DNA from 2 places in the Paenibacillus albicereus genome. Region 2 is predicted to be linked to the other one. Evidence: a T-box and tRNA genes for the amino acid it is inferred to sense, from the RefSeq annotation. Region 2 holds a T-box; the other holds one or more tRNA genes.
What was found. The T-box of region 2 lies ahead of tyrS (tyrosine--tRNA ligase). A T-box ahead of a tRNA ligase gene usually reads a tRNA of that ligase, here a tRNA-Tyr.
Positions count from the first base shown of each region.

Region 1 (14,919 bases), 660 kb from region 2:
GTCGGACCGCCTTGCCGCCGCGGATATCGATCGCGGGATAGATCGTGAATGTAGACATGTCTTTTCCTCCACTAGCGGGCCTCTCGCCCTATCGGTTGTCTGGTGCCGCCGGCGCGCCGGCCAGCCTCAGGAAGCTGCGCAGCAGGCTCATGCCGAGCTCGCCGCTCTTCTCGGGATGGAACTGCATCCCGGTCACGTTGCCGCGGCCGACGATCGCCGTCACCGGCTGATGGTAGTCCGTCACCGCGATCAGATCGGAAGAATCCGCCGGAAGCGCATGGTAGGAATGCACGAAGTACACATGGCCCTCCTCCAGCCCTTCCAGCAGCGGGCTCTTTTGCCGGAACTCCAGCCGGTTCCACCCCATGTGCGGGATCTTGTACTCGCCCTGAAACCGCACGACGCGGCCCGGGAGCAGTCCCAGCCCTCGATGCGGGCCGTGCTCCTCGCCCTCGTCGAACAGCAGCTGCATGCCGAGGCAGATGCCGAGCAGCGGCTTGCCCGAAGCGGCGAACGCGCGCGTCGCCTCGTCCATGCCGGTCTCGCGCAGGAATTCCATCGCGTCGCCGAACGCGCCGACGCCGGGCAGGATCGCCCCGTCCGCGCTTAGAATCTCCGCCTGCTCGGACGTGACCAGCGCTTCGCAGCCGAGCCGCTCCACCGCCTTGCTGACGCTGTGCAGATTGCCGAGCCCATAGTCGATGACCGCGATCCGGCTCATGCTAGAGCACTCCCTTGGTGGAGGGCACGCCCTGCACGCGGGGATCGATGGAAGTCGCCTCGTCGAGCGCGCGTCCGAGCGCCTTGAACACCGCCTCGATCATGTGATGCGTGTTTTTGCCGTAGTGCACGATGACATGCAGCGTGAAGCGGCCCTCGAGCGCCAGCTTCCAGAGGAACTCATGGACGAGCTCGGTGGAGAAGCTGCCGACCTGCTGGGAAGGATACTCGGCCCGGTATTCGAAATGAGGCCGGTTGCTCAGGTCGACGACGACCTGCGCGAGCGCCTCGTCCATCGGCACGAACACGCTCGCGTACCGCTTGATGCCGCGCTTGTCGCCGAGCGCTTCGGCCAGCGTCCGGCCGAGGCAGATGCCGATGTCCTCCACCGTATGGTGGTCGTCGATATCCACGTCGCCGCGGGCGTCGACCTTGAGGTCGAACTGGCCGTGCTTCGTGAACAGGTCCAGCATATGGTTCAAGAACGGCACGTCCGTTTCGATCTCCGATACGCCGGTGCCGTCCACGGCGAACGCCAGCTTGATGTCCGTCTCGTTCGTCTTGCGCGCCACCTCGGCGCGGCGGAGCTCCCGCCCGTTGTCCCCAGTCGCCATCTCTATGCCCTCTTTCCTTCTGTGTTCTCATGTCCGGCCGCGCCTGCGGCCGCTTCCTTGTCCAGCCGCGCCTCGATCGCGCGGGCATGCCCCTCCAGCCCCTCGTGACGGGCCATCGTCATGATGTGCGCCCCGTCCCGCAGCAGCGCCTCGCGGCTGTACGAGATGAGGCTCGACTTCTTGACGAAGTCGTCCACGTTCACCGGCGAGCTGAAGCGTGCCGTCCCGTTGGTCGGGATGATGTGGTTCGGACCGGCGAAGTAATCGCCGACCGGCTCCGAGCTGTACGGCCCGAGGAAGATCGCGCCGGCGTTCTCGATCGAGCCGAGCAGCCCCATCGGATCGGCCGTCATGATCTCCAGATGCTCCGGCGCCAGCCGATTGACGACGTCCACGCCCGCCTGCAGCGAGTCGACGAGCAATACGGCTCCGTGGCGGTCGATCGACTCGCGCGCGATCGCGGCCCGCGGCAGCAGCGGCAGCTGCCGCTCCACCTCTGCGGCGACCGCTTCGGCCAGCGCCGCCGAAGGTGTAATCAGCAGGCTCGACGCCATCTCGTCATGCTCCGCCTGCGACAGCAGGTCCGCCGCGACGTAGGCCGGATCGGCCGTCTCGTCCGCCAGAACCGCGATCTCGCTCGGACCGGCCAGGCTGTCGATGTCGACCGCGCCGTACACGGCGCGCTTGGCAAGTGCGACATAGATGTTGCCCGGACCGGTGATCTTGTCGACAGGGGGGATCGTCGCGGTGCCGTAGGCCAGCGCCGCGACGGCCTGCGCGCCGCCGATGCGGTACATCTCCCGCACGCCCGCTTCGGCCGCCGCGACGAGGATGTACGGGTCGATGCCCGGCTTGCCCCCGGTCGCCGGCGGCGTGACCATGACGATCTCCGGCACGCCGGCCACCTGGGCTGGGATGACGTTCATGAGCACCGACGACGGATAGGCTGCCTTGCCGCCCGGCACATAGACGCCGACGCGCTTCAGCGGGCGGATCACCTGCCCGAGCATCGTGCCGTCCGGCTGCACGTCCATCCAGGACTGGCGCTTCTGCCGCTCGTGATAGGCGCGGATGTTGGCCGCCGCCAGGCGCAGCGCCTCGAGGAAGTCCGGCTCGACCCGGCTGTAGGCGGCCTGGATTTCCTCCTCCCCGACCCGCAGCTGCGCCGCGCTCAGCCGCACGCCGTCGTAGCGCTCCGTCAGCTCCAGCAGCGCCTCGTCGCCCCGTGTCCGCAGCGCCTCCACCGTCTGCCGCACCGATTCATTCTGCTCCGGCGTCCCGTACTCGACCTCCCGGCTCAGCTTGAACTGCTCCGCTCGCATGATTCGCATCGCCCTTCTCCCCTTTCCTTCGTATTCCTAGACTCGTGCTGACAGCGTCGCCTGCAGCCGATCGCACAGCGACTGGATGCGGTCGTTCTTCATCCGGTAGCTGACGCGGTTGGCGATCAGGCGGCTCGTGACGCCGAACATCGGCTCCATCTCCACGAGGCCGTTGTCGCGCAGCGTCTGGCCCGTCTCGACCATGTCGACGATCCGATCGGCGAGGCCGATCAGCGGCGCCAGCTCGATCGAGCCGTTCAGCTTGATGACCTCCACCTGCTGGCCGCGCTCGCGGAAGTATTGCGAAGCGACGTTCGGATACTTGGTCGCCACGCGCGGGTTCATGACCGGCTTCCAGTCCGGCAAGCCGATGACCGACATGCGGCACGGCGCAATGCCGAGATCAAGCAGCTCGTAGACGTCTTTGTTTTCCTCCATCAGCACGTCCTTGCCGACGACCCCGATGTCCGCTACGCCGTACTCCACGTAGGTCGGCACGTCGACCGGCTTGGCCATGATGAGCTCCATCCGCGCGTCCGGCACCTCGATGATGAGCTTGCGCGTGTCCTCCAGGTCCTCCTGGATCAGCAGTCCCGCTTCGCGGAAGAGGCGGGACGCCTGCTTGTAGATGCGGCCCTTGGGCATCGCCACCTTGAGGATATCCTTCGTCTCGTTCATCGGCCCGCCCCCTCTCCGGCTTCATCATCGTTGAAAAATGGAACAAAAACCCCGTACGTCTGACCGCCGTACCGGACCGACTCCCCGTCCGGCAGCCTCCGTGCCTTGCGCTCCAATGCCTCTTCCGCAGCTGTGGCGCCCTGACCGTGCTCGCCATGCGCCACGCCCGGCGCCTCCAGCAGCGCCGTTACGACAACGGCGCCCTCTCTGCGGAGGCGGCTCGCCTCGGCCAGCGCTCGCTCGCGCGATGCGGCATCGTAGCCGATCAGGATGCGCCGCTGCGGCTCGCTCTCCTCGCCGACCAGCTCGAGCACGCGCGTCGTCTTGATCGCGAAGCCCGTCGCCGGAGCCGGACGTCCGAACTGCTGCAGCAGGTTGTCGTACCGGCCGCCGGCCGCGACCGGAAAGCCGAGATCCGATGCGTAGCCTTCGAACGTCATGCCCGTATAATAGGAAAAGTCGCCGATCATCGTCAGGTCGATCAGCACATGCTCGCTCACGCCATAGGCGTCCAACACGTCCCAGATTCCGCACAAATGGCCGATCGCGCTGCGTGCCGTCTCGTTGGCGCTAAGCTCCACCGCCTGCTCGCACACCTCGCGTCCGCCGCGCAGGCGCAGCAGCCCCTCCAGCTCCCCCCGCACGCTCTCGGCGAGGCCTATGCGCCGCAGCTCGTCGCGATAGCCGACATGATCGCGGTTCAGCAAATAATCCTTGAGTCGGCTCTGATCGTCCTCCCGGCCCGGCAGTAGCTCCTCCAGCAGCCCGTTCAGGAAGCCGACATGGCCGACGGCCATCCGGAACCGCTGCACGCCGGCCGCCTGCAGCGACGCGATAGCAAGCGCGATCACCTCGGCATCAGCCTCGGCGGACGCATCTCCGACAAACTCCACGCCCGTCTGGAAAAACTCCGCGTCCCGCCCCGCCTCATTCTCGAATGCGCGGAAGACGCTGGCATGATACGACAGCCGCAGCGGAAACTCTTGCTCCCGCAGCAGGGAAGCGACGACCCTCGCGATCGGCGCTGTCATGTCCGAGCGCAGCACGAGCGTCGTGCCGCGGTTGTTGAGCAGCTTGAACAGCCGCTGGTCCGACGTCGAGCTGGCGACGCCGACCGTATCGTAATACTCCAGCGTCGGCGTCATGATCTGCTCATAGCCCCAGCCAGCCATGCAGCTGAGCACGCTGCGCTCGATCTGGCGCAGCTTCGACACGGCGTGAGGCAAGTAATCCTTGACCCCGACCGGTTTTTCAAACACCTTCGGTTTCGACATAAATCATTCTCCTATAGGATCGCGTTATGCTTTAACGCGTTGATGTACTACCATATTACCATACTGCCAAAGTAAAGGTACTGGTTATACTATCACGAACGCCGCTCATCGTCAACCTGCGTTAAGCCGCCTCCGGCCGGCTGTCGCCGGCAGAGGCGGCTCGTGCCGCTTCCATTCCCCTAACGTCCGCTATGGCCGAAGGCTGCTCGGAGCTTGCAAAGTTCCTTCCCTCACCGGTCTGTCCGGTTCCTCTCGATCGGTCGTGCCGGATTGCCTCCGACGAACGCTCCAGCGGGGACATCCCGGTGCACGACCGAGCCGGCCGCTACGACCGCGCCGTCCCCGATCGACACGCCCGGGAGGATCGTCGTATTGGCTCCGATCATCACCTCGTTGCCGATGACGACGTCGCCGAGCCGATACTCGCGGATGAGGTACTCATGCGTCAGGATCGTCGTATTGTAACCGATGATGCAGTTGTCGCCGACGGTGATTCGCTCCGGGAAAAAGACATCGACCATGACCATGAGCGCGAAGGATGTCGTCCGTCCCACCTTCATGCCGAGCACGTTCCGGTAGATCCAGTTCTTGACCGGCAGAGACGGGCAGTACCGCGAAACTTGGATGGCCGCGAAGTTGCGGACGGCCTTGAAGCGGCTGACAGTCCGATATACCTGCCACAGCGCGTTCGGTCCCTCGGTCGGATACCGCTCCACCCGCCTCACGCGGAGCTCGGCTCCAGCCCGACCAGCGCGTACAGATCCCTCATGTCGTACAGCACATGCTCGGCTCCGTAGTCGCGAAGCAGCTGCTCGCCCTTGAGCGACCAGGAGACGCCGACCGGCACCGCGCCGGCTTCGATCGCGGCCTGCATGTCGACCGCGCTGTCGCCGACCATGAACGTCGCCGCCGGATCCGCTCCGAGCCGCACCATCGCGAGCCGCACCGGCTCCGGGTCGGGCTTCGGCCGGGTCACGTCATCCATCGTGACGATGGCGTCCATCAGCTCGAACAGGCCGGTCAGCTTGAGGCCTTTGTCCGTCGTCAGGCGGATTTTCGTCGTGACGACGCCGAGCTGGAAGCCTTCCTGCTTGAGGCGCTGCAGCACTTCGAGCGTATGGGGAAACGGCTTGACGAGATCGTCATGGAGGCGCAGATTCATCTCCCGGTAGATGGGGATCAGATGCGACGAATCCGGCAAGCCGGAAAACAGGTTCATCTGATCGAGCAGCGGCAGCCCCATATGCGGAATCATCTGCTCCCGCCCGAAGCCTTCGGGCGCGACGCCTTGCAGCGCATGCACGAAGCTGCGGATGATGAGCTCGTTCGTATCCAGAATCGTGCCGTCGAGGTCAAACAGTAGGGTTTTGATTTTGCGGGTCATCTTGATTCTCCTTGCGCTTGGCAGCGGCGGCGGTCGCCGTGTCGGATTCCGCGCCGGCCGGCAAGCCGGTCTTGCGGTTGAGGATCGGATCGCTGTATCGCTCCGAGGACCAGCCTGCCCGGCGCCGTACCGCGATCAGGATCACGCAGGCGAGCACGGTCAGCACCGCGATCAGCTGGGAGCTGCGGACGTCGCCGTAGTTCGGATCGAGGAATCCGGCTTGGAAGACAGCGGTCATCGGCGACCAGAGCGCGTCCATCAGCGAAGCGAGCCAGGACGGGCCGTTGAACGCCAAGCTGTCCGTACGCAGCCCTTCGATGAAGAAGCGGCCGATCGAATACCAGATCAGATAGGTGAAGAACACTTCTCCCGACCGCACCCATGGGCGGCGGCGCAGCACGAAGATCAGCGCGATGCCGAGCACGTTCCACAGCGATTCGTACAGGAAGGTCGGATGATGGAACAAGCCGTCCTTCTCGACGTACATCTGGTTCACGATCCAGTCCGGCAGATGCAGCTCGCCGGTGAGGAAGCGCTTGGTGACCGGTCCGCCGTAGGCTTCCTGATTGACGAAGTTGCCCCAGCGTCCGATGATCTGTCCGATGAGCAGCGAGGGCGCGCAGATGTCGGCGATCCGCCAGAAGCTGTAGCCTTTGGCGCGGCAGTAGATCATCGCGCTGATGACGGCGCCGATCAGCGCGCCGTAGATGGCGATGCCGCCGTTCCAGATGGCGAAGATCTCGCCGGGATTCTCGCGGTAGTAGTCCCACTTGAACAGGACGAAATAGGCTCTCGCCGCGATGATGGCCGATGGCACGCCGAGCAGCAGGATATCCATGAAGAAATCGGAGGAAAGCCCGAAGCGCTTGCCCTCGCGGATGGCCAGCAGCAGGCCGGCGAGCGCGCCGAGCCCGAGAATGATGCCGTACCAATGGACCGTGATCGGTCCCAGATTAAAAGCGATAGGGTCAATGAGAAGGCTGATAGGCGTCATCCAGACAGACCTCTTTCCGTTCTATTATTCGTAGTCGTCCATATCGTCGGCGATCGTCTCGGTCAGCTTGTTCGTGAACTGAAGGGCCGCATTGTAGCCCATGCGCTTGAGCCGGTAGTTCATCGCCGCCACCTCGATGATGACCGCCAGGTTGCGACCGGGACGGACCGGCACGGTGACGAGCGGCACGTCGGTCTCGATGATGCGCGTCGTCTCCTCGTCCAGGCCGAGCCGGTCGTACTGCTTGTCCGGCTGCCAGTTCTCCAGCCGAATGACCACGCTGATGCGCTTGTTGTTGCGGATCGCTCCTGCTCCGAACAGCGTCATCACGTTGATGATGCCCAGGCCGCGGATCTCCAGCAGGTGGCGGATCAGCTCCGGCGCGGTGCCGTGCAGCTGGCCGTCCGACGTCTGGCGGATCTCCACCGCGTCGTCGGCGACGAGCCGATGGCCGCGCTTGACGAGCTCGAGCGCCGTTTCGCTCTTGCCGATGCCGCTCCCCCCGGTAATCAGGATGCCCATCCCGTAGACGTCGACGAGCACGCCGTGGATCGTCGTCGTCGGCGCGAGCCGGCGCTCCAGGAAGTTCGTCAGCCGGCTGGAGAAGATCGTCGTCGAAATCTGGCTGCGGAGCACCGGAATCTGCTTCTCCGATGCCTGCTCCAGCAGTTCCGCCGGCGGCTCGAGTCCGCGCGTCAGCAGAATGCACGGCGTCTCGTCATGGCAGAGCCGCTCCAGACGTTCCCGGCGCTCTTCGCTGCCCAGCGTCTCGATGAAGGCGAGCTCGGTCTTGCCGAGCAATTGAACGCGCTCTTTCGGGTAATAATGAAAATAGCCGGCCATTTCCAGAGCAGGCCGGTACAGATCATCGGTCGTGATGTAACGCATCAGCCCGTCCTCGCCGGCCAGGATTTCCAGCTGGAACGGCTGGATCAATTCGGATACCTTCACTTTTTTAGGCATGGAAGCCTCCCTGTATCGATTCCTTATGCAAGACTTATGTAGGAATAATGGTCGTCCTTAGCTCCTTGGCTGTTAGTTCCATCCTAATGGAAATCCGCTTTCGGCGCAACGTAGCCGAGAAGGGACCGCTTTTTCCGCTTTGGGAAGGATTCGCGATCGTCGCCGGAGAAACCTTTTGAAAACGCTTTTCGTCCAATCCTGCAAGCGGATCGTTCCGACTGCGAGTTCCTTTTCCAAGGAGGTGCTGCTTGATGAGATCAACACGAAAGTCCCCGTCGCGGCTGCGTCCCCTGCGGCTCTTGGCCTGCCTGCTGCTTCCTGCAGCGGCAGCGCTGCCGATCGCCTATGCGGCAACTTGGCCGGCGGACTCGCCGGATGCGCTCACAGCAGCCGTTGCCGCCCTCGCGCCGGTATCTGCCGCTCTCTTGGGGCCTGTCCCCTCTGCCGATCAGGTCAGCTCGCCGGCACATGCCCCTGGCTCCTCCTCTGCTGTGGCAGCCGAGCCCGCGCCGCCATATGCCCCTGCTCCATCGACGGCAATGCCCTCCGTGCCCGGATCGCCAACCGCTTCGTTTTCCGCCCCGGCTTCGCCCGCGGCCGCTGCAACCTCCTGGCCCCGCATCTCCGGCCTATCCGCAGCGCAGCAAAAGCAGCTCGCCGATCAGGTGCTGCGGATGGCCACGAAGGAAAAGATCGGCCAGCTGCAGCTTGCCGGCGTTGACGGCCGCATGCCGGATCAAGCGGTCGTACGCCTCATCGAGCAGCGGCAGGTCGGTGGGTTCATCCTGTTCCGCCGCAATATGGAGACGATCTCCAGCACCGTCGCGCTGTTGAATGAGCTCAAGAGACTCAATCGCCAAGCCGGCGGACAGCCGCTCTTTCTTGGCGTAGACGAAGAAGGCGGACGCGTCTCCCGGTTCCCCTCTTCCATGACCCGGCTGCCGGCCAGCGGCACGGTAGGTGCGAGCGGAGATGCCGCATACGCTGGGGCCGTAGGCAGACAGCAGGCTGAACGAGTCAAGGCGTTCGGCTTCAACGTGAACTTCGCCCCGGTGCTGGACGTGAACAGCAATCCCGACAACCCGGTCATCGGCGACCGCTCGTTCGGTGGCAGCCCGGAGCTCGTCGCCAAGCTGGGCATCGCCCAGCTGAAAGCCCATCGGAAGGCTGGCGTTCTCGGTGTCGCTAAGCATTTTCCCGGACATGGGGATACATCCGTCGATTCGCACAAGCAGCTTCCCGTCTTGAACCATTCGATGAGCCGATTGTCAAAAATCGAGCTGGCGCCGTTCGAAGCCGCCATCGAGGAAGACGCGGATGCCGTCATGATCGCGCACATGCTGCTTCCCAAGCTCGATCCCGACTGGCCGGCCACCCTCTCGAGCAAGATCATCGACGGATTGCTGCGAGGCAAGCTCGGCTTCGAAGGGCTCGTCGTCAGCGATGACATGACGATGGGCGCGATCAAGGACAACTATGAGCTGGGCGAAGCGGCGGTGCGGTTCGTGGCCGCTGGCGGAGATGTCGTGCTCGTCAGCCATGATGCTCGGCAAATGCAGCTTGTCCAAGACTCTCTGCAAAAGGCTGTCCAGAACGGGACGATTACGACCCAGAGGCTCAACGACAGCGTGTACCGCATCCTGGCGCTGAAGCTCCGCTACAAGCTCGACGATGCGCCTGCTGCAGTTCCAGAGCTGAAGCGGCTGAACGGCCAAGTCGAAACGGCGCTCGCCCCATATGGCTTCTCTCCCTGAAGCCCCTCGTCCGCCGCTTTCCCGTCCTCGTTCCTCGCCAAAAAAGGCGATCCCGTATGGGATCGCCTTTTTCATTCATCGAAATTAGTTCTCGAACAGGTTCAGCTCGGTCGCTTTGTCGAAGATGTGGACCTTGTTCATGTCCAGCGCCAGCTTGACGGTCGTGCCGTCGCGCATGCCGGAGCGTCCGTCTACGCGAGCGATGACCGTATCGTTGCCGATGCCGTTCAGGTACAGGTACATCTCGTGGCCGAGGTTTTCCGCCACTTCGATGTTCGCCGTCACGATGCTGTTCGGGGATGCTTCCATGAAGACCGGCTCTTCATGCAGGTCTTCTGGACGAACGCCGAGGATGACCTCTTTGCCGGAGAAGCCTTTGTCGCGCAGCGCCTGAGCCTTGCCTTCCGGCAGGACGACGTCCACGCCTGGAGCCTTGAAGCGCAGGGCGCCAGCCACTTCGTTCAGCGTGCCGCTGATGAAGTTCATGGCAGGAGCGCCGATGAAGCCTGCGACGAAGATGTTCACCGGATGGTTGTACAGCTCTTCCGGCGATGCGTTTTGTTGAATGAGTCCGTCCTTCATGACGACGATGCGGTCGCCCATCGTCATGGCTTCGATCTGGTCATGGGTAACGTAGATCGTCGTCGTTTCCAGACGCTTCGTCAGCTTGCTGATCTCGGCGCGCATCTGGCCGCGGAGCTTGGCATCCAAGTTGGAGAGCGGTTCGTCCATCAGGAACACTTGCGGTTCGCGGACGATGGCGCGGCCCAGGGCGACACGCTGGCGCTGACCGCCGGAGAGCGCCTTCGGCTTGCGTTCGAGCAGATGCTCGATGTCGAGAATTTTCGCGGCTTCGCGCACGCGCTTATCGATATCCGCTTTTTTGAACTTGCGCAGCTTCAGGCCGAAGGCCATGTTCTGGTACACGTTCATGTGCGGGTACAGGGCGTAGGATTGGAATACCATCGCGATGTCGCGGTCTTTTGGAGCGACGTCGTTCACGAGGCGGTCGCCGATGAACAGCTTGCCCTCGGAGATTTCTTCAAGGCCAGCGATCATACGAAGAGTGGTGGATTTGCCGCAGCCGGACGGACCGACCAGAACGAGGAATTCCTTGTCCTTGATGTCGAGGTTGATGTCCTTGACCGATGCGTTGTCGGATCCAGGGTATTTCTTGTAAACATGCTCTAAACGTACGCCTGCCATGTTCGTTTCCCCCTATGTGAGTGATGGTGAGTTCCAGTTGTTCCTCTTGTAGCTCCATCTTAACCGAAAATGTAAGCGTGTGACTATGCACAACTCCTACAAAAAAATCAGGGTCTTTTCGTAACTTTATACAATAGCAGAATGACCTTGACCATGACTGCGTCCCGGAAGAGCCTCACGTCCAGGCCGGTCTCCTGCTTGAGCTTGTCCAAGCGGTACAGAAGCGTGTTGCGGTGGATGTACAGCTTTTTGGCCGTCTCGCTCACGTTGCAGTCGAGCGAAAAGAACGTCTCGAGCGTCGTCATGATCTCCGGCTCCACATAATAATCGGAACGGCTGAACGCCTGCTCGACGAATCGAGCGCGGTCCCCTTCCGGAATCGCGCTGATCAGCCTTTCCAAGTGAAGCTCCCAGGGCAGATGTACGCTTGCACCAATCTGAAAGCGGCGTCCAAGCTGCACCGTTTCCCGCAGCAAGGCGGTCGTCTCGACGATCGATTTGGACGGCTGGATCGGAAGGGCGATCGCGATATGGCATTCTCCGAGCCATTCGCTCGCCAGCATCTCATGCAGGCCGAGTCCGATCGAACGAAGGCTCTCCTCCTCCGACTCTTCTTCTTCTCCCGATTCCAGGAGGGTGTCGCTCAGCGGGGCGGTCGGACTCAGAATGAGCCATTCATTGCGCTGCAGCGGCAGGAGGATAATTTCCTCCTCGAAAAACGAGCGAAGCAGCTTGTCCAGCTCGGCGTAAGGCTCGTCGGCGAGGCCGTGATATTCTCGAATGAGCAGAAATGGAATCATCTCCGCATAAAGTCGGCCGCTCATCGTCAGAGCTTCCGGGAGCATGTCCGCTTGCGGACGGTCCAGCTGCTCCATGATCCAGGCTCCGAGAGAAGCCGTCTGCTTCTCCATTCCGGCAGACGCTCCGACCGAAGCTCTATTGGCCTTCACCGTACCCAGCATCAACCCGACCAGGCGCAGCTCGGTCTTGCCTAGCGGCCTCGCTCGCCGGATTTCCAGCACCTCCGCTCGCAGGAGCTCTCCAGCCCCTTGCACCGCCACCGCTCCATCCGGCAGCAGCCGGAACAGATCCGGATCCTCCTCGGGAAGCGTCTCCAGCTGCTGCCATTCCGCTGCTTTATAGGTGCGAAGCTGAAGGTCTGCGTCCAGGATATGCCTCAGTTGTTCCAGCCAGTCTGCCGATGCCATGTGTCATCTCCTGTTCCTGTCTTTGGATGCGCGATTGGATGATCTATGACCCAAGTGTACCATGAAGCGGAGCGGCTCTTCCAACGAGCCTCTATTCCAATCACGTTAAACACAAAAAAAGCCCAGACAGCGTCTGGACTCGAATTGATAAAACTGGTGAGCCATGAAGGACTCGAACCTTCGACACCCTGATTAAAAGTCAGGTGCTCTACCAACTGAGCTAATGGCTCTTGAAAATGAAGTGGTGGAGGGCGATGGATTCGAACCACCGAACTCGTCAGAGAACAGATTTACAGTCTGCTGCGTTTGGCCACTTCGCTAGCCCTCCACAATGCTCTAAGATGCGCCATTGTAGCTCACTTAGAAAACCAATGGTGGCTCGGGACGGAATCGAACCGCCGACACAAGGATTTTCAGTCCTTTGCTCTACCAACTGAGCTACCGAGCCGTATGTTGTTGAAAAAATGGCGGAGCTGACGGGATTCGAACCCGCGGTCTCCTGCGTGACAGGCAGGCATGTTAGGCCTCTACACCACAGCTCCGGGCAATAATGGTGGAAGCTGAGGGGATCGAACCCCCGACCCTCTGCTTGTAAGGCAGATGCTCTCCCAGCTGAGCTAAGCTTCCGTATAAGTGGTAGCGGCAGAGGGGATCGAACCCCCGACCTCACGGGTATGAACCGTACGCTCTAGCCAGCTGAGCTATGCCGCCACATGTTTCAGGACAGGCATCGCCAAATGCCTGCACAACTTGTCCTGCTCTCCGGCACTAGTCCTTGAAGCAAAACGAGCTTGCGCCCTGAAAACTGGATCGAACGAAATGCCGTGATGACCGGCTGTGTCTTGCTTGAATAGGATAAGCCCTCGACCGATTAGTACTCGTCAGCTGCACACGTTGCCGCGCTTCCACCTCGAGCCTATCAACCTGGTCGTCTACCAGGGGTCTTACATACTGGGAAATCTCATCTTGAGGGGGGCTTCGCGCTTAGATGCTTTCAGCGCTTATCCCGTCCGTACGTAGCTACCCAGCGGTGCTCCTGGCGGAACAACTGGTACACCAGCGGTACGTCCATCCCGGTCCTCTCGTACTAAGGACAGCTCCTCTCAAATTTCCTGCGCCCACGACAGATAGGGACCGAACTGTCTCACGACGTTCTGAACCCAGCTCGCGTACCGCTTTAATGGGCGAACAGCCCAACCCTTGGGACCTACTTCAGCCCCAGGATGCGATGAGCCGACATCGAGGTGCCAAACCTCCCCGTCGATGTGGACTCTGGGGGAGATAAGCCTGTTATCCCCAGGGTAGCTTTTATCCGTTGAGCGATGGCCCTTCCATTCGGTACCACCGGATCACTAAGCCCGACTTTCGTCCCTGCTCGACTTGTAGGTCTCGCAGTCAAGCTCCCTTATGCCTTTGCACGCTGCGAATGATTTCCAACCATTCTGAGGGAACCTTTGGGCGCCTCCGTTACATTTTAGGAGGCGACCGCCCCAGTCAAACTGCCCGCCTGACACGGTCCCTGCACCGGTTTCACGGTGCCAGGTTAGAACTCCGATACGATCAGGTGGTATCCCAACGGCGCCTCCTCCGAAGCTGGCGCTCCGGATTCCTAGGCTCCCACCTATCCTGTACAGATCGTACCAAAGTCCAATATCAAGCTGCAGTAAAGCTCCATGGGGTCTTTCCGTCTTGTCGCGGGTAACCTGCATCTTCACAGGTAGTAAAATTTCACCGGATCTCTCGTTGAGACAGCGCCCAAGTCGTTACGCCATTCGTGCGGGTCAGAATTTACCTGACAAGGAATTTCGCTACCTTAGGACCGTTATAGTTACGGCCGCCGTTTACTGGGGCTTCGGTTCACAGCTTCGGGTTGCCCCTAACCGCTCCCCTTAACCTTCCAGCACCGGGCAGGCGTCAGCCCGTATACTTCGCCTTACGGCTTCGCACAGACCTGTGTTTTTGCTAAACAGTCGCTTGGGCCTTTTCACTGCGGCCCCCTCGGGCTATTCACCCTACCGAGGCACCCCTTCTCCCGAAGTTACGGGGTCATGTTGCCGAGTTCCTTAACGAGAGTTACTCCGCGCGCCTTAGCATGCTCTGCTCGCCTACCTGTGTCGGTTTGCGGTACGGGCACCTTCGCCTGGCTAGAGGCTTTTCTTGGCAGCCGGAGATCATGACCTTCGGTACTATAAGTTTCCCTCCCCATCACAGCCCAGCCGTACGGTTTGCGGATTTGCCAACAAACCAGCCTCACTGCTTGACGGACACATCCATCGGTCCGCGTCACTACCCTTCTGCGTCACCCCATTGCTCGTAACGGCTGACGGTGGTACAGGAATATCAACCTGTTGTCCTTCGACTACGCCTTTCGGCCTCGCCTTAGGTCCCGACTTACCCTGAGCGGACGAACCTTCCTCAGGAACCCTTAGGCTTACGGCGGATCAGATTCTCACTGATCTTTTCGTTACTCATACCGGCATTCTCACTTGTGTACTGTCCACCAGTCCTTGCGGTCTGACTTCAACCTATACACAACGCTCCCCTACCCAAGTACCCATTGGTACATGCCATAGCTTCGGTGGTGTGTTTAGCCCCGTTACATTTTCGGCGCAGAGTCACTCGACCAGTGAGCTATTACGCACTCTTTAAATGGTGGCTGCTTCTAAGCCAACATCCTGGTTGTCTGGGCAACTCCACATCCTTTCCCACTTAACACACACTGGGGGACCTTAGCTGATGATCTGGGCTGTTTCCCTCTTGACGATGGATCTTAGCACTCACCGTCTGACTCCCGGTTATACA
Region 1 is NZ_CP051428.1:287,991-302,909, reverse strand. It holds gene hisA (1-(5-phosphoribosyl)-5-[(5-phosphoribosylamino)methylideneamino]imidazole-4-carboxamide isomerase) at 1-58, opposite strand, end outside; gene hisH (imidazole glycerol phosphate synthase subunit HisH) at 89-721, opposite strand; gene hisB (imidazoleglycerol-phosphate dehydratase HisB) at 723-1,334, opposite strand; gene hisD (histidinol dehydrogenase) at 1,337-2,665, opposite strand; gene hisG (ATP phosphoribosyltransferase) at 2,693-3,334, opposite strand; gene HGI30_RS01365 (ATP phosphoribosyltransferase regulatory subunit) at 3,331-4,608, opposite strand; gene HGI30_RS01360 (acyltransferase) at 4,839-5,333, opposite strand; gene HGI30_RS01355 (HAD-IA family hydrolase) at 5,330-5,992, opposite strand; gene lgt (prolipoprotein diacylglyceryl transferase) at 5,961-6,986, opposite strand; gene hprK (HPr(Ser) kinase/phosphatase) at 7,011-7,949, opposite strand; gene nagZ (beta-N-acetylhexosaminidase) at 8,624-9,703, shown strand; gene HGI30_RS01335 (ABC transporter ATP-binding protein) at 9,788-10,909, opposite strand; gene HGI30_RS01330 (PucR family transcriptional regulator) at 11,017-12,117, opposite strand; tRNA gene HGI30_RS01325 (tRNA-Lys) at 12,272-12,347, opposite strand; tRNA gene HGI30_RS01320 (tRNA-Tyr) at 12,360-12,445, opposite strand; tRNA gene HGI30_RS01315 (tRNA-Phe) at 12,490-12,565, opposite strand; tRNA gene HGI30_RS01310 (tRNA-Asp) at 12,583-12,659, opposite strand; tRNA gene HGI30_RS01305 (tRNA-Val) at 12,669-12,744, opposite strand; tRNA gene HGI30_RS01300 (tRNA-Met) at 12,752-12,828, opposite strand; rRNA gene HGI30_RS01295 (23S ribosomal RNA) at 12,969-14,919, opposite strand, start outside.
Region 1: it encodes a tRNA-Tyr, which carries the amino acid that the T-box ahead of tyrS (tyrosine--tRNA ligase) is inferred to sense. The anticodon was not compared.

Region 2 (14,919 bases):
CCTTTGCTCCTCATGATCGATCCCCGCCCTTACCTGGTTGGTTTCATGGTGTTGCCATGACAAGAATAACATTTGACGAGCTTTTCTTCAACTTATTTTAACTTATTACGTTTATGTTTCATTAGTTGAATTGCATGAGAGGAGCAGGTGAATCGAGGCGAGTGGATGCTTAGCGGCGCATCCTCCGTAGAAAACGCCGATTCCTGCGCTAGGCAACAGGGCGGCGCTGATGCCGGGACAACCGGTCGGCGGAGTGAAAGAGAATACTAGCAGGCGGTTAATCGGGAAACGGAAGCGCTTGGACGGGCAGTCGGTAGGTCAAAGAAAGTGGTCCCTAGACTCGGATTCAATGGATCGAGGAGCGAAAGCGCCGGACTGGTGGTCGGGGGGCGGGCGCTGAATGGAAGCTCATGGACTAGGAATAGGTGGGGCGATACCGCTTAGACCGGCAGTCGGGTCGATGATCGTTGCCACTTGGACTAGCGGCCGGCGGGTCGACGATCGTTGGCGTGTAGACTGGCGGTTGATGGATCGAGGGACATGGCGCTTGGACTGCCGATGGGGAAATTGAGCCGCAGGCCCTTGAGGGCAGCGGCGCTAACGAAACTACAGCACGCTATTTGGGCAAAAAGAGAGCATTTCAAATTCTAACGAAACTGTAAAGCGCTATTCGGTCCAAAGCGGGGGATTAGACCGTCATTCAAGCCAGATAGCGACTGTGAGTTTCGTTAGCCGTAGTAAAGAGGCTTTATGGACGAAATAGCGCCTCTGAGTTGCGTTAGAGCTCCAATGCCGCAGGTACGAAGCTGCCAACGGGGGATGTTGAAGAAAAATCCGACAGTGGCGCGGGGTTAAGCTGGGAGCCGTCAAGAGCAGCCCTAGGTGAGCGGCGGACAGGCGGGGGCGAAACCGGCTCCACCGCATCAACAAGGGCGTTTCTTCCCTTGATTTGAAGCGATGCAGCTCCGGCGCTCCAAACAAGCGTGCCCTCAGCTCGCCTCTCGCCTCACGCGCTCGCCGTGGCCGCTCTCCATCAAGGGCGTTTTTGCCCTTGGGGCCAGCCTCAGCCGCGCGTCCCCCGCAGCCGCATTTTGCCGACTGGCTGCGCTGCCGCTCCAAGCCTAGCCTCCCGATACCGCTTCGCTGCCGCCTCAAGCTCCGGCCGTGGCCGCTCTCTCCGCCTCCGGCTCCGCATCCCCGTCCGCGCCCGCAGCAGCAGCGGCGGAAGCCCGCTTCACCAGCGTCGTCGACAGCATGACGAGCTCCGGGAGCTTCTCCGGCTCGGCGATGCGGCCGAGCACGATCTGCACCGCGCGCGAGCCCATTTCTTCCTTGGGCACCTTGACCGTCGTCAGGCCCGGCTGGTTCAGCTCCGCCAGCGACAGGTCGTCGAAGCCGACGATCGACACGTCCGTCGGGCATTCCAGTCCGAGCGGCTGCAGCAGCTTGAGCGCGTCGAAGGCGATCAGGTCGTTGGCGCAGAACATCGCCGTAACCGGACGCTCCGCCCGCAGTTCCCGCTCCAGCGTCGCCGCGAACTCCGGCTTGGTGTACATCCCGCTGCCGCTTACGCCCATGCCTTCGATGAGGGCCAGCTCCGCCCCGTCCTCGGCCTGCTTGCGGTTGTGGGCGGCGATGGCGTCCTCGAAGCCGCGCCGACGCTCCGAGAAGCTCCACGTCGTATGGGCGTCGCCGACAAACGCCAGGCGGCGATGGCCTTGGCGAAGCAGCAGCTGCGCCGCCTGGCTCGCGCCGAGGTAGTTGTTCGCCAGCACGAGGTCGAGCTCCGGATGCTGCGCGTCGGGATCGACGAGCACGAACGGCAGCTTGCGCTTCGTCAACTGGTCCGTGTAAGCCTCCGGCAGCTGGCCGAGCACGATGACGCCGTCCACCTTGCGTTCCGTGATGCCCAGCGGCATGCCGTCCTTCACCTTCATCGACACGTCGATGCTCGACAGGAGCATGCTGTAGCCCTGCTTGGCGAGCTCGGCGTCGATGCCCTTGATGATCTTGCCCCAATACTCGGGATCGTCGAGGTATGCCCGCGGCATGAGCACCGCCAGATTGCCCGTGCCCGGAGCGGAGCCCGGCTTGCGGCCCTTGATCCGGTAGCCTTCCTCCTCGGCGGTTTTCCAGATGATTTCCCGCGTCACCTCGTTCACCGCGCTGTCCCCGGACAGAGCTTTGGATACGAGCGCTTTGGATACGTTCAATTTATCGGCGATCATTTGCAGCGTCACTTTTTTCATGAAGCCCATCCCTTCGGCATCGGAGCAAGAGTTTGCTCTTTTCAGCATAACGTTTGGGAGTCTCATTTTCAACTTTTTTCAATTCTTTATCTCGCAGGAGGAGCTTCTCATCGTCCTCTCGATCCCTTACGATAAGGAAAGGTTAAAATGCCGCTCAAGGAGGAATCGGAATGCACGTCTGGTTCAAGTACAACTGGATCGTCCGGGATCAATGGTACGAATGGTGCGCTCAGCTGCCGGAGGAGGAGCTGGCTCGGGAACGGGTCGGCGGCATGGGAAGCATCCTCAAGACGTTCCAGCATATCATCGATGTAGAGTGGAGCTGGATTCAGCAGCTGCAGGAGGCAGCCTTCCCTTCCAAGCCGGTTCCATGGCTCGCCACGCTCGCCGAGGTGCGGGAGCTGGACCGTCAATACCGGTCCGACATCGAGCCGTTCATCCTCGGCTGGGACGACTCCATGGAGACGCGGCTGATGGAGGACGTCACCGGCGATGGAGACGTCGAGCAGCACGCCTGGGGAGAGGTCATGCGGCATGTGCTCGCCCATGAGATCCACCATGTCGGCCAGCTGTCCATCTGGGCGCGGGAGATGGGGCTGAAGCCGGTGTCGGCCAACTTCATCGGCAAGGGCTTGATTCCGATCCGATGAAGCAGGTCAAGCTGCGTGTAGGACTGCGAAGAGAGCTATGCCGAAGCGATTCGCTTCATCGGCGAGGAGCCGGAAACAGGCGGCCTGTTCCGGCGTTTCCAGTCCTTTCTCTTGAAGGAAAAGCCCGAGATCGTCGAGGAGCACGATCGGCTGGCTCAGGAAATCGTCGTCCAGAAGACGCGACAAATCAAAATAGCGGGACGAGGCCGAGCGCTGCTCGGCTTCGTCCCGCTTTTGTCTTGTAATCTTCTACTCGAACTTCACGAGGTAGTAGTTCTTCTTGCCGCGGCGCAGCACGAGGTAGCGGCCATGCAGGCGATGCTCCGCCGTCAGCGCGGTGTCGATGCCGGTCTGCTTGACGCCGTTCACCGCTACCGCTCCGCTCTCGATGTCCTGCTTGGCCTGACGGCGCGACGGTGCGGCCTTCGTCTCGACCAGCAGGTCGATGAGGCCGGTCGATTCGGCATCCGCGAGCACAGTCGTCGGCATGTCCGACAGCGCCTCGACGAGCTCGTCCTCGCTCAGCTGCGTGACGTCGCCGGAGAACAGCGCGGCCGTGATCTTCTCGGCGCTCTCCACCGCCTGCTCGCCGTGCACGATGCGGGTCACCTGGCGGGCCAGCTCGCGCTGGGCCTCGCGCTTCTCCGGCTGCGAGGCGACGAGCGCCTCCAAGCTCGCGATCTCCTCGCGCGTCAGGAACGTGAAGTACTTCAGGAACCGGACGACGTCCGCGTCGTCGGTGTTGATCCAAAACTGGTAGAACGCGTACGCGCTCGTCTTGGAGCGGTCGAGCCAGACGGCGCCCGACTCGGACTTGCCGAACTTCTTGCCGTCGCTTTTGGTCACGAGCGGCATCGTGATGCCGTATGCGCCGCTGCCGCCGGTCTTGCCGATCAGGTCGAGGCCCGCCGTGATGTTGCCCCACTGGTCGCTGCCGCCGAGCTGCAGCCGCACGCCGTGGTCCTGGTTCAGCTTCAAGAAATCATACGCCTGCAGGATCATGTAGCTGAACTCCGTGAACGAGATGCCGTTGGCCAGCCGCGAGTCGACCGAGTCCTTGGCGAGCATGTAGTTGACGGTGAAGTTCTTGCCGATGTCGCGCAGGAACGTGATGATGTCGAGCGGCGCCAGCCAGTCGTAGTTGCTGACGAGGCGGGCGGGGTTCTGCGGCGTCTCGAAGTCGAGGAAGCGCGACAGCTGCTTGCCGAGCGCCTGCGTCCAGCCGGCGACCGTCTCGTCCGTGTTGAGCGAGCGCTCCGTGGAGCGGCCGCTCGGATCGCCGATCAGGCCGGTGCCGCCGCCGACGAGCGCGATCGAGTTGTGGCCCGCCAGCTGAAAGCGGCGCAGCATCAGGATCGGCAGCAGGCTGCCGATGTGCAGGCTGTCCGCCGTCGGGTCGAAGCCGCAGTACAGCGTGATCGGCCCTTCGGCCAGCGCTTTTTCCAGCTCCTCGCGGTTCGTGACCTGGTAGACCAGGCCCCGGTACTCCAGATCGTCGAGCAGCGCCGCGTTCACGGCCGCTTGGTTCTTCGTCATCTCGTATCCCTCCATATGGTCGTTCGTTCGTGGAAAAGCGGAAAAAGAAAAGACCCCTCCCTGTCCAAAGACAGGGACGAGTCATCGCGGTACCACCCTGAGTTGAGCCTCTGCGCAGGCTGCCTCAGAAGGCAAGCCCAGAGCAAGGCTCCGCTCTGCCGGATAACGGCCGGCTGCCGTCCGCGTCCTTCTGCCGAGGAGGCAGGTTCGGACGCGCAAGCTCCAGGATGTATTTCGCGGGCGGCTGTCGCTCCGGCTCGCACCAACCGCCGGCTCTCTGATCCGCAGATTCGCTCCGCTACTGCTTCCCTTCCACGCTTCTATGCTTGTTCGCTCTCACTTTAGCGAATGGCGCGGCGCTTGTCAATCGGCGGCCGGAACGGTCCCCGAAGGAGGCCTCGCCCTGCCGTCTATACCTCGCCGCTGAACACTTCCGTCTCGTAGTCGAAATCAATCGTGCCGTCCTGCTGCGTCTCGTCGAAGATGCGGCGCAGCTCCGCCAGCATCGGCTCATGCCGCGGATCGCCGGCCTGCGGCGCGTAGGAGGAGGAGAGCAGCCGCCCCTTGACGCCCTCGTAGTCGAACCGCTGGCGGTTCGGGAACGCCCGGCGCGTCAGCGTGCCCTCGCGGAAGAACGCCTGCAGCCGCTCCGGCGAGATGTTGCGGTGGTTGACGCTGGCGTAGTCGGTGCCGTATTCGTGCAGCAGCGCCTCGTAGCGCTCGAGGAACGGCGTGCCGGCCGTGAGCCGCGAATTCCACACGAGGAAAGCGCGCTTGTCCGGCTTCAGGATGCGCGCGAACTCCGCCTTGGCCGCCTCCTGGTCGAACCAGTGGAACGACTGCGCGCAGACGATCGCGTCGAGCGATTCGCTCGCCAGCCCCGTATCCTCCGCCGGCGCCAGCATGATGCCGAACAGCTCGTTCGGACCATGCGCCGTCCAGGCCGCGCGCGCCATGTCGGCGTTCGGCTCGATCGCCATGACGCGCAGCCCCCTTTCCATCAGGAGGCCCGAAAAGATGCCCGTGCCCGCCCCGATGTCAGCGACCGCCGACTCCGGCGCGAGCCCTCCCTGCTCCAGGATGGCGTCGATCGCCTCCGCCGGATAGCCCGGCCGGAACTTGACGTAGTCCTCCACTCGGCTGGAGAAGCGTTCCTTGCTGTCCATGTCCATTCCTCCCGATCCCGCTTCCCTTTCGCGGAAGCGCTTGTGCATCCCTTACCGTATCAGACCGGATCGTCCGAGGCAACCGCCACGCTGAAAACGAGCTCCGGATCGCCTTCGTCCAGATGGTCGACGATGCCGCTCGCCTCGAAGCCCGCCGCCTCCAGCAGCGCCCGCATCGGTTCGTTGGAGCGGTTCGTCGAGGTGAAGGCGCGCTCGCCGGAGCAGCGCTCCAGCCAGCCCAGCAGCAGCGTGCGGCCGATGCCGGCGCGCCGCTCGGCGGGGTGCACGATCAAGAGCTGCAGGAACTCCCGGCCGAAAAAGCCGCGGTCCCATGCCGCATAGCCGGCCAGCCGGCCCTCCCGCTCGGCGAGGAGGCAGCAGCTCGCCGCCGCATGGGCGGCGAGCGCTTCTCGGCGGCCGCCGTGGCCGACGACGAGCGCGTCGAGCTCCGCGAGCGCGTCCAGGTCGGCATCAGCCGCCGCGAGGCGCAGCGTGATGCCGGAGGAGAGCGGCGAGGCTGCGGGCTCGGCAGGCGGCGACGCCGCTGGGCGGCCCAGCGGGGAGCCGCCGGGCGCTGCGTTGCTTGGCGCTGCTCTGCCGGGCGCTGCGCTTCCGGGCGCTGCGCTGTCGGGCGCTGCGCTGTCGGGTCCTGCGCTGCCTGGCGTGGCGCTGTCGGGCGCTGCTCTGCCGGGCGCTGCGCTTCCGGGCGCTGCGTTGCTTGGCGCTGCATTGCCTGGCGCTGCGCTGCCGGGCGCTGCGTTGCCGGGCGCTGCGCCCGCCCCTTCGACGCTGCGGAATCGGAACAGCTTGCCGAAGCCATAGTACTCCATGTCTTCGTCCTTTTCCTCGTATGCGCCTTCCGGGGCCGCCGCCCGCAGCGTCCTGCGCCAGAACGAGATCGCCCCCGCGTTGGACTCCGACGCCGTCGTGAACAGCGCCCAGCGACCCGGATGGCGGCAGAACAGCTCTCGGGCCGCGCGCTCGGCCCGGCCTTGTCCCCGGTAGGGCCGCAGCAGGAAAAACTCCTGCAGCGTGAACTCGCTGCCGTCGACCGCGTAAGGGCCCGAGGCGACGAGCGCGAAGCCCGCCGGCAGGCCGTCCTCGACGAGAAGATAAGGGAACAGCAGCCCCTCCTTTTCCCACCAGATCGCGAACTCCGCCTGCTGCTCTTGCAGCGTGGCGATGCCGTCATCTTCCTCGAAGACGCCGTGCCGGTTCGGCAGCACGCCGCGGATGCCCGCCAGATCATGGAGATAGAGCGGGTACAGGTTCAGCAGGACTTGCTTGCGGTCGAGGCCGCAAGGTTCGATGATGAGCGTCATGCGATATCGTTCTCCCGTCCTAAGTGGTTTCCTCCAGCCTAGCAAGCGCATCGGCAAAAAGACAGGCCCGATCCGGCTATAGCCGTTCTTGCCTGCCCTTCCGTCCCGGCAAGGATGTCCTGTCTTCTCTTGCTTCACGGTGGAGCGTACCTGCTTGATTCGGCCGTCCCGCTCTGCGCCTCGGCCCGCTCCCGGCTTCTGCCGTTCGGCTAACTCTACCGCTCGTAGAACGTAAGCCGGTTGCCGGCCGGATCCTGCACCGTCATCTCCAGCCCGCCCCAGGGCGGCTTTTCGAGGCCCGGCCTTGCATGCCGATAGGCTTTGGCCAGCAGGGCCTGCTGGAAGGCCTGCACGCCGGCCGTCTCGATGCGCAGATTGGCCCCCGGCATCCCGTCTCCGAAATGCTCCGACAGATGCAGCTCGCACCCGCCCAGCGATACGAACAGGTAAAGAGGCATTGACGGCTCGAACGGAGGCTCGCCGAGCAGCTCCCCTCCCAGGAAGTCCAGGTAGAACTCCCGGGTCTTATCAAGGTCGAACATTCTCAGCACGGGCACGATGCGACTGCATTCCATCGCTCATTCCCCTTTCATGCTCTCGATGAGGCGATCGAACTTCTCCAGGTCGAAGCCTCCGGTGATCGTGTAGCTGTCGCTGGCTTTGCGGTTGCTGATGGAGACGGTTCCGGATTTCAGGGACACCATCGTTGGATCGTCCAGCCTTCCTTTTTCATAGATGGAGACGGAGTAGCTGTTCGAAATTCCGCCGATTGCCGGCTCGGGGCTGAACGGCCCGCGGGCCAGCTTCATCGGAGCGAGCGCCTCGAGCAGCGCGGTCATGTGAGCCAAGCTGTCCGCCTTGATCGAAGTCTCCTTTAATTGCCCGTCCTCCATCCTAAAGATGTGGATCCGATCGATTTCGCCGGCTCCGCCCGGACTGATTCCCTGCTTTTCCAGCGTCGTCCGCCAAGGAAGATCCGCGTTCGCCAGGTAGCCGAGCACCAGGAACGCCGCCAATCCGAGCCCAATGGCGACTCTTCGCCAGCTCCACTCCTTGCTTGCCTTCCACGTTCTGCTGCTCATCCGCAGCCCCCTCTTCTTTCGTTTAGCTTTACTCTAGCAGAGGCTAGGCTATTTTGGAAGTCTTTTCCAGAGCTTCGGGCCTGCTCGCTCGGCATGTAGACGGGGAGCACATGGCTGACCGGCTCGTACGGCAAGTGGCCGGACAGCACACTTGTGAAGCTTAGGGCCGGACAGCAAACAGCCCGCCTATCCTCTTTGGAATAGACGGGCTGCAGGTAGGATGGCGAGGGTACAGGGTACGGAAATCAGGATTGCCGAGGCCTTCCTTCTTCATCGCAACAGACGTGCCGCTCTTGCCGCTCACGTCGCAGCACCGGATACAGAAACCCGGACGAGCCCTGGGCTTCAGCATGCCTGACTTTTCAGCCCGATGAGCACAGAATCGGCATCCAAAAACGAGACGGGGTCTTGACAACGTTTGCTAACGACGAAACAGCTCGTTACGCTGGCAGAATTTCGCCCAGCAAAAACGTAACGACTCGTGGGAAGCTTAGCGTTGGAAAAAGGCGTCTAGTTGGTCGAAAAGACGAGTCGATCGACGTCTAAGCGTCTGTTGCATCGTTAGCGAAACAGAAAGCGGAAAAACAGGCTTCTAAGCGTCTGGCGCGTCGTTGGCATATAAAGTCGCATCGAGGCAATCGGTCCTCTGGCTCGCCTAGCTGATGGCATATCGCATGACGGTAGTCCGGACCCCTTCCGGGCACCTTCGTAGGACTGGCACATCGCATGAAGGTAGTTTGGACCCCTTCCTCGCACCTTCGCACGCCTGGCACGTCGAATGAAGGTAGTTTGGACCCCTTCCGCGCATCCTCGCACGACTGGCGCGTCGCATGAAGGTAGTCCCGACCCCTTCCGCGTACCCTCTCATGCCGGGCACGTGCATGAAGGTAGTTTGGACCCCTTCCTCGCATCCTCGCACGACTGGCACGTCGAATGAAGGTAGTCCAGACCCCCTCCGCGTACCCTCTCATGCCGGGCACGTGCATGAAGGTAGTTTGGACCCCTTTCTTCGCATCCCCGCACGACTGGCACGTCACATGAAGGTAGTTTGGACCCCTTCCTCGCATCCTCGCACGACTGGCACGTCGAATGAAGGTAGTCCGGACCCCTTCCTCGCATCCTCGCACGACTGGCACGTCGAATGAAGGTAGTCCGGACCCCTTTAGCTAATCCCCGCACGACTCGCACGTCGCATGATGGTAGTTTGGACCCCTTTCGCGCAACCGCGAGCGAATGCAGCGTAAAGGTGCGTTCCGCTGCGGCCCTCCTTGAGGGGAGGAGGAGCCGGCTTACGGCAGCAGCTTCAGCAGCCGCTGCAGGATGACCGCGGCCTGGGCGCGGGTCGCCGGGCCTTTCGGCTGCAGCTTGTTCGCGCCGGTGCCGTTCATGACGCCGGCGGAAACGAGCTCCGCCAGCGCCTCGCGGGCGTACGATGCCGCCTGGCCGGCGTCCCGGAAGGCGCTCAGCGCGGCAGCATCGCTAGCCGGGGAAGCCCCGGCATGACGCAGATAGCGCGCCGCCAGGACGGCCATCTCCTCGCGGGTAATGTCGCGTCCCGGCTCAAAGCGTCCACCGCCGGAGCCGCTGACGAGGCCGAGCTCGGCCGCCGCTGCGACCGCTTCCACGTACCACGAGTCCGCCTTCACGTCGCGGAATTTGCTGCCCGTACCCGCAGCCGCCAAGCCGAAGACGCGATGCAGCATCGTGATGAACTCGGCGCGCGTGACTGGCTTGCCGGGCTCGAAGACGCCTGGCTCGGTGCCGCGCAGGATGCCTTTGGCCGTCAGCTCCGCGATCGCGTCGCGCGCCCATGGAGCACGGTCCAGATCGCGGAAGGCCGGAATCGGGCTCGTTGTCGGAGACGCCGTCGGACCGTCCGTCGGCTGCGGCGCGACGCTCGGCGACGCGCTCGGCGTCGACGTCGGCTCTCCGCTCGGACTTGGCGTCGGCGTCGGCTCTTCGCTCGGCTTCGGCGTCGGACTCGGCGTTGGCATTGGACTCGGCGTCGGCTCTCCGCTCGGACTTGGCGTCGACGTCGGCTCTCCGCTCGGCTTCGGCGTCGGCGTCGGTTCTCCGCTCGGCCTCGGCGTCGACGTCGGCTCTCCGCTCGGCTTCGGCGTCGACGTCGGCTCTCCGCTCGGCTTCGGCGTCGGCTCTCCGCTCGGACTTGGCGTCGACGTCGGCTCTCCGCTCGGACTCGGCGTCGACGTCGGCTCTCCGCTCGGACTCGGCGTCGGATCTCCGCTCGGACTTGGCATCGACGTCGGCTCTTCGCTCGGACTCGGCGTCGACGTCGGCTCTCCGCTTGGCTGCGGCGTCGGCGTCGCGCCGCCGCCTTCAAGCTCGCCTGTCCTGACCAGGGTCAGGTCATCGACCTTGATCCAGTTGCCGCCGAGGTCCTTGGAATGGATCGCGACGGTCAGCTTGCCCTCGCGCACCTCCAGGCCGCTCAGCCGGACGCTCGCCCAGCTCGCCTCGCCCTTCGGGATGGCGGCGCTCTTGACGGCGCCGCCGTCCCCCGCGGCGATCACTTCCGCCGCCTGCTGGCCGCCCTTGGACTTCGTCCAGGCGCGGACCTCGTAGACGCCCGGCTCCAGCCCGGACACCTCCTGCGAGGTCGTGACCTCGTACGCCGTGTCGTTCCAGTGGACGAGCGAATACTTGTCCGTGCGCGCGCCGCCCTCTAACTTGACGATGCCGCCCGCGACGTCGGCCCCGGCCGCGTCCTTGCTGCTCCAATGCTTCGGCAGCACCGGCCAGGCCGCCTCGTCCACCGCTTCCTCGAAGCCCGGGTTGAGCAGCAGGTTCTTCACGACCGGCTCGGCTCCGTCGTCATACGTGTTGCCCGGCACGTCGACCTTCAGGACGAGCCTGTCCGTGGCCACCGCCGTGCCGTCGAAGCGCTCCGCCGCCGCGACGACTTCCTTGTCGCCGTTGGCGATGCGCGAGGTCGCGTACGACCAGCGGCCGTCCGCTCCGACCGGCGCGTGGAACCGGTCCTTGCCGATGCTCAGGCGGACGTCCTTCACGCCGCTCGCCGTGCCGCGCAGCGTCGCCGGCAGCGTCCTCACCTCGGCGGCGGACTTGTCGATCGTCACCTGCGCCTGCTCCAGCTCGGCCGCGAAGCTCGCGCCTTGGATGTCGTCGATGTAGATCGTGCCCGCGCTCGACCGCGAGTCCGGCGTTCCTCCGAGATAGAGGGAGAACGTCTGGATGAGCCGGCTCGAATCCGGCCGCGCGTCGGGGCTGCCGCCGTACCAGCCCGGATGGCGGAACGCCTCGAACGGCACCTGGACGAGCCTTGAATCGCTCCCGCGCATGACCATCTTCGTTTCCCAGAACTTGCCGTCCTCATCTGAAAACTGGATCGCCAGCTCGTTGCCCGCGCCGTCCGGCTGCAGCCAGAAGCTGAAGCCGTCATACCCGCTCAGGCGCAGGTAGTCCGGCGTGAAGCTGCCTCCGGCATAGCCCGGGCCGCTGAAGTCGTAGTCCATGCGCAGGCCGTAGCCGCCTTCGGACTTGCGCGAGGCGTCGAGCGACACGTCGAGCAGGCCGCCGCCGGCGTTGCGGGCGAATGCCTTCTGCACGAGCGCGTTGTAGCCGCCGTAGCCCTCGAAGCTGTCCAGCTTGGACGCGTTCGCCAGCTTCACGTCGTCGACGACGATCGAGCCCGACGATGCCGCGACCGACTCGCTCCCGCTGACGATCAGCGCGAAGCGCTGGACCGAGCTCAGGTCCATCGTCCCTTCGCCGGCGGTGTCCTTGTTCCACTGCGGCTGGACGAAGTCCGCCAGCTTGATCTCCACGACACGCGCCGCCGTGCCGGACAGCGCGACCGGCGCTTCCCAGACGCGGCCATCGCCGGCCGTCAGCTGGAAGCTCAGCTTGTTGCCGCTGCCGTCCGGCTTCACCCAGGCATGCAGCGCGTCGAAGCCGTCGAGGTCCGCTCCGCCAAGCGGGCGGGACAAGCCGGCGTAGCCCGCCGAGCCGAGCTCGTAGCCGAGCCGGACGCCGTAGCTGCCCTTGAAGCGGACCTGGCCGTCCAGCGAGATCGAGATGCCGTCTCCGTTGCCGTCGCGTTCGTACCGAGCGGCGATCGAGTCGTCGCGGCCGAAGTCATACTCGCCGTCCTCCATCACGTTCGCCGGAGGAGCCTCGGTCAGCGGCACGAGGCTGCTGCCGTAGCCGAGCTCGACGCGGGCCAGTCCGACTCCGTCCGCCCCGTCCGGGAACGCCGCGCGGACGTAGCGCGTCGACGCCGGCAGATCGAAGCTCGAATAGGCGAGCTTGCTCCAGCCCTCCGCCGTCGCTTCCTTCGCCAGGGCGGGCTGGAGCGGACGGTACGAGATGCCGTCGATGGACGCCTCCAGCCTCAGGCCCGCGCTTCCTTCCGGCGCATAGGCGACGAACCGGTAGGAGCTCAGGTCAGCCGGCACCGAATAGACGAGCTCAGCCTCGGCCGCTCCCGCATTCGCCAGCACCGCCTGTCCGCCGGTCTGCTGACGGCCGTCCCGCAGCTCCAGCTCGTCCGGCTTGGACGCGGGCAGCTCCGTGAACTCCCGGTCCACGACGAAGCCTTTGCGGCTGCGCTCCGGCAACGGCTGCCAGCCGGTGCCGTCGTAGTCGTACTCCAGCTCCACGCGGTCGACTTTCACCCTGGCGCCGCCTTCCAGCAGCAGCTTGACGAAACGGGTGTCCGCCGGCAGGCTGCCGGCGGTCGACCAGCCGTCCTTCGCGTCGGCTTCGACCTCGACATAGCCCGCGTACGGCTCGCTCGACGCGAACCAGCGGACCGAGCCGGCGCCTTCGACCTTCGCCGCGGCGCGCTTCAGCGCGACCGGGGAAGCATAGGTGACCGTGCCGCCGGACTCCGTGCCGACTTGGGCCTTGAAGCCGATGCCGAGCTCGTTCCAGCTGTCCGCCGCGTTCGTGACGTTGGACGTATGGTCGAACGCATAGGTGCTGCGGGCTTCAAGCGGGCTCTGCAGCAGGCTCATCTCGTCGGCGACGAGATGGCGCGCCGCCTCCACGCGCACGACGTTCGACCAGGCGGACTCGCCGCTTTCATTGACGCCGCGCACCCGATACTCGTAGCTCTTGCCCGTGATGGCCCGCTCGTCATGGAACGCCTTCGTCCCGGCGCGTCCGCCGTCCGAGACGCCGTCGCCGACCGTGACCCAGTCTTGGCCGTCCTCGGAGCGCTGCACCTCGTAGCCGGCCGCCCCGACCGAGCCCTGCCAGCGGATGTCCGCCACCGACGCGATCGGCAGCAGCCTCGGCGCGCCGTCCGGAGCCGGAATCGGCGGCACCGCGGTCGTCTTGGCGGCATCCAGCTTGTCCATATAATGGGCGTACTTGTACACCGTGCGGATGATGCCGGTCTCGCCGTAATAATCGCCGGCCGAGAAGCCCGGCCAGTGGTAGGACGCCCAGTTGCCCGGGTTCTCGTCATGCCAGTAGAAGCCGCCGTCCTCCTTGTGCGGGCGCAGCGACCAGATGAGCGCGCCGGAGGTGCCGTTCTGCAGCGCCGCGTCGAACAGCGCGTCGACCGGCTCCTGGTCCGTGTAGAGGCCGAACTCCCCGAGGATGTACGGCTTCTTGCCCTTGGATGCGGCCCGGTCCCCGTTCACCTTGTCGATGAAGTTGCCCGTGTAGAAATGGTTGCCGACGACGTCGATGTTCGGGTCCGTCAGCGAGCCCGAGTCGATCGCGAACCGTCCGTCCAGCAGCAGCTGCTGCGGCTGCAGCTCCTCCTTGATGTAGCGGGCGATCTCCGTCGTCCACGCCTGCGGGAACTTGTCCTGGTTGTAGCCGCCGAGCTCGTTGCCCGTCTCCCAGGCGAGGACCGCCATGTCGTCCTTGTATTTCACGCCGGTGATCGTGTTCGTGCGGTTCAGCATGTAGGCGACCGTCTGCTTGAACAGGCCGATGACCTTCTCGTCCGTATAGAACTTCCAGCCGTCCGGGTCCGTCGCCGCATCGCCGGTAATCGTGCCGGGATACACGAAGTTCACGAAGCTCTCGATGCCGCCGACCCACTGCCACTGGTCGACGAACGGCACGATGACCCGCACGCCGGTGCGGTTCGCCAGGGCGAGCATCCGGTCCATCTTGCGGAAGCCCTCCTCGCTGAACTGCATGACGCCGTCCGCGTCCGGCCCGAGGATGAACGCCGAATCGGCGTTCGCGCCGTCGTAGCGCAGCACGGACGGCACATAGGAGCGCGTGACCTTGCCGCCCATCGCGCGGATCGAGCGCAGCGCGTCGTCCTGCGCGAACTCGGGGTCTCCGAGCGCGCCGGGGTAATTGAGCGAGGCGAAGCGGAACTCCTGATCGCCGTCCATCAGCCGGTCGCCGTCTGCCGTGATGAAGGTCTGGAATGCCGACGGCTCGGCCAGCCCGTAGACGGTCTGGGCGGCTGTCGGCTCGTCCGGCTGTCCGCCCGACGGAGCCGCCGCAGCCGTTCCGGCGCCCCCTGCCGGAGCGGCCAGGGCCAGGATGAGAAGCCAACTTAAAAACGCTTTCAGAAGCGGTTGCGGATGATGCTTGTTCATGAAGCTCATGCCTCCCGAAAAGTGGTTTGTTTGCCCGGACCGCAGCCGGGCGGCCCGTCTGCGCCCTCCCTTCCGACCTTGTTAGGCGAACCTGATTGGCAGCGCTTTCTATAATTCAACGAAAGTATAGATTTCCCGAAACTTTATGTCAACAAATTTTAATTAAAATCAACTTTCTTATACAGCCGTCGTTCCGCATAAGATGAAAGCGGAGGCATCCGATCGCCTCAGCCGGAAGGAAAGGAGGACTGCCGATGCCTTCCCGCCCCAGACGCCTGGCGCGTCTCGTCTGCCGCCATCAGATTCGGGTCCGCCTGGAAGCCTCGGCCCGATCCGCTCCCGCCTCGCCGGACGGACCGA
Region 2 is NZ_CP051428.1:943,358-958,276, reverse strand. It holds gene HGI30_RS04235 (glycoside hydrolase 5 family protein) at 1-14, opposite strand, end outside; gene HGI30_RS04230 (LacI family DNA-binding transcriptional regulator) at 1,152-2,249, opposite strand; gene HGI30_RS04225 (DinB family protein) at 2,420-2,899, shown strand; gene tyrS (tyrosine--tRNA ligase) at 3,149-4,435, opposite strand; T-box leader at 4,505-4,759, opposite strand; gene HGI30_RS04215 (class I SAM-dependent methyltransferase) at 4,846-5,601, opposite strand; gene HGI30_RS04210 (GNAT family N-acetyltransferase) at 5,661-6,923, opposite strand; gene HGI30_RS04205 (glyoxalase superfamily protein) at 7,139-7,498, opposite strand; gene HGI30_RS04200 (hypothetical protein) at 7,502-8,005, opposite strand; gene HGI30_RS04195 (CIA30 family protein) at 9,295-14,559, opposite strand; gene HGI30_RS04190 (hypothetical protein) at 14,814-14,919, shown strand, end outside.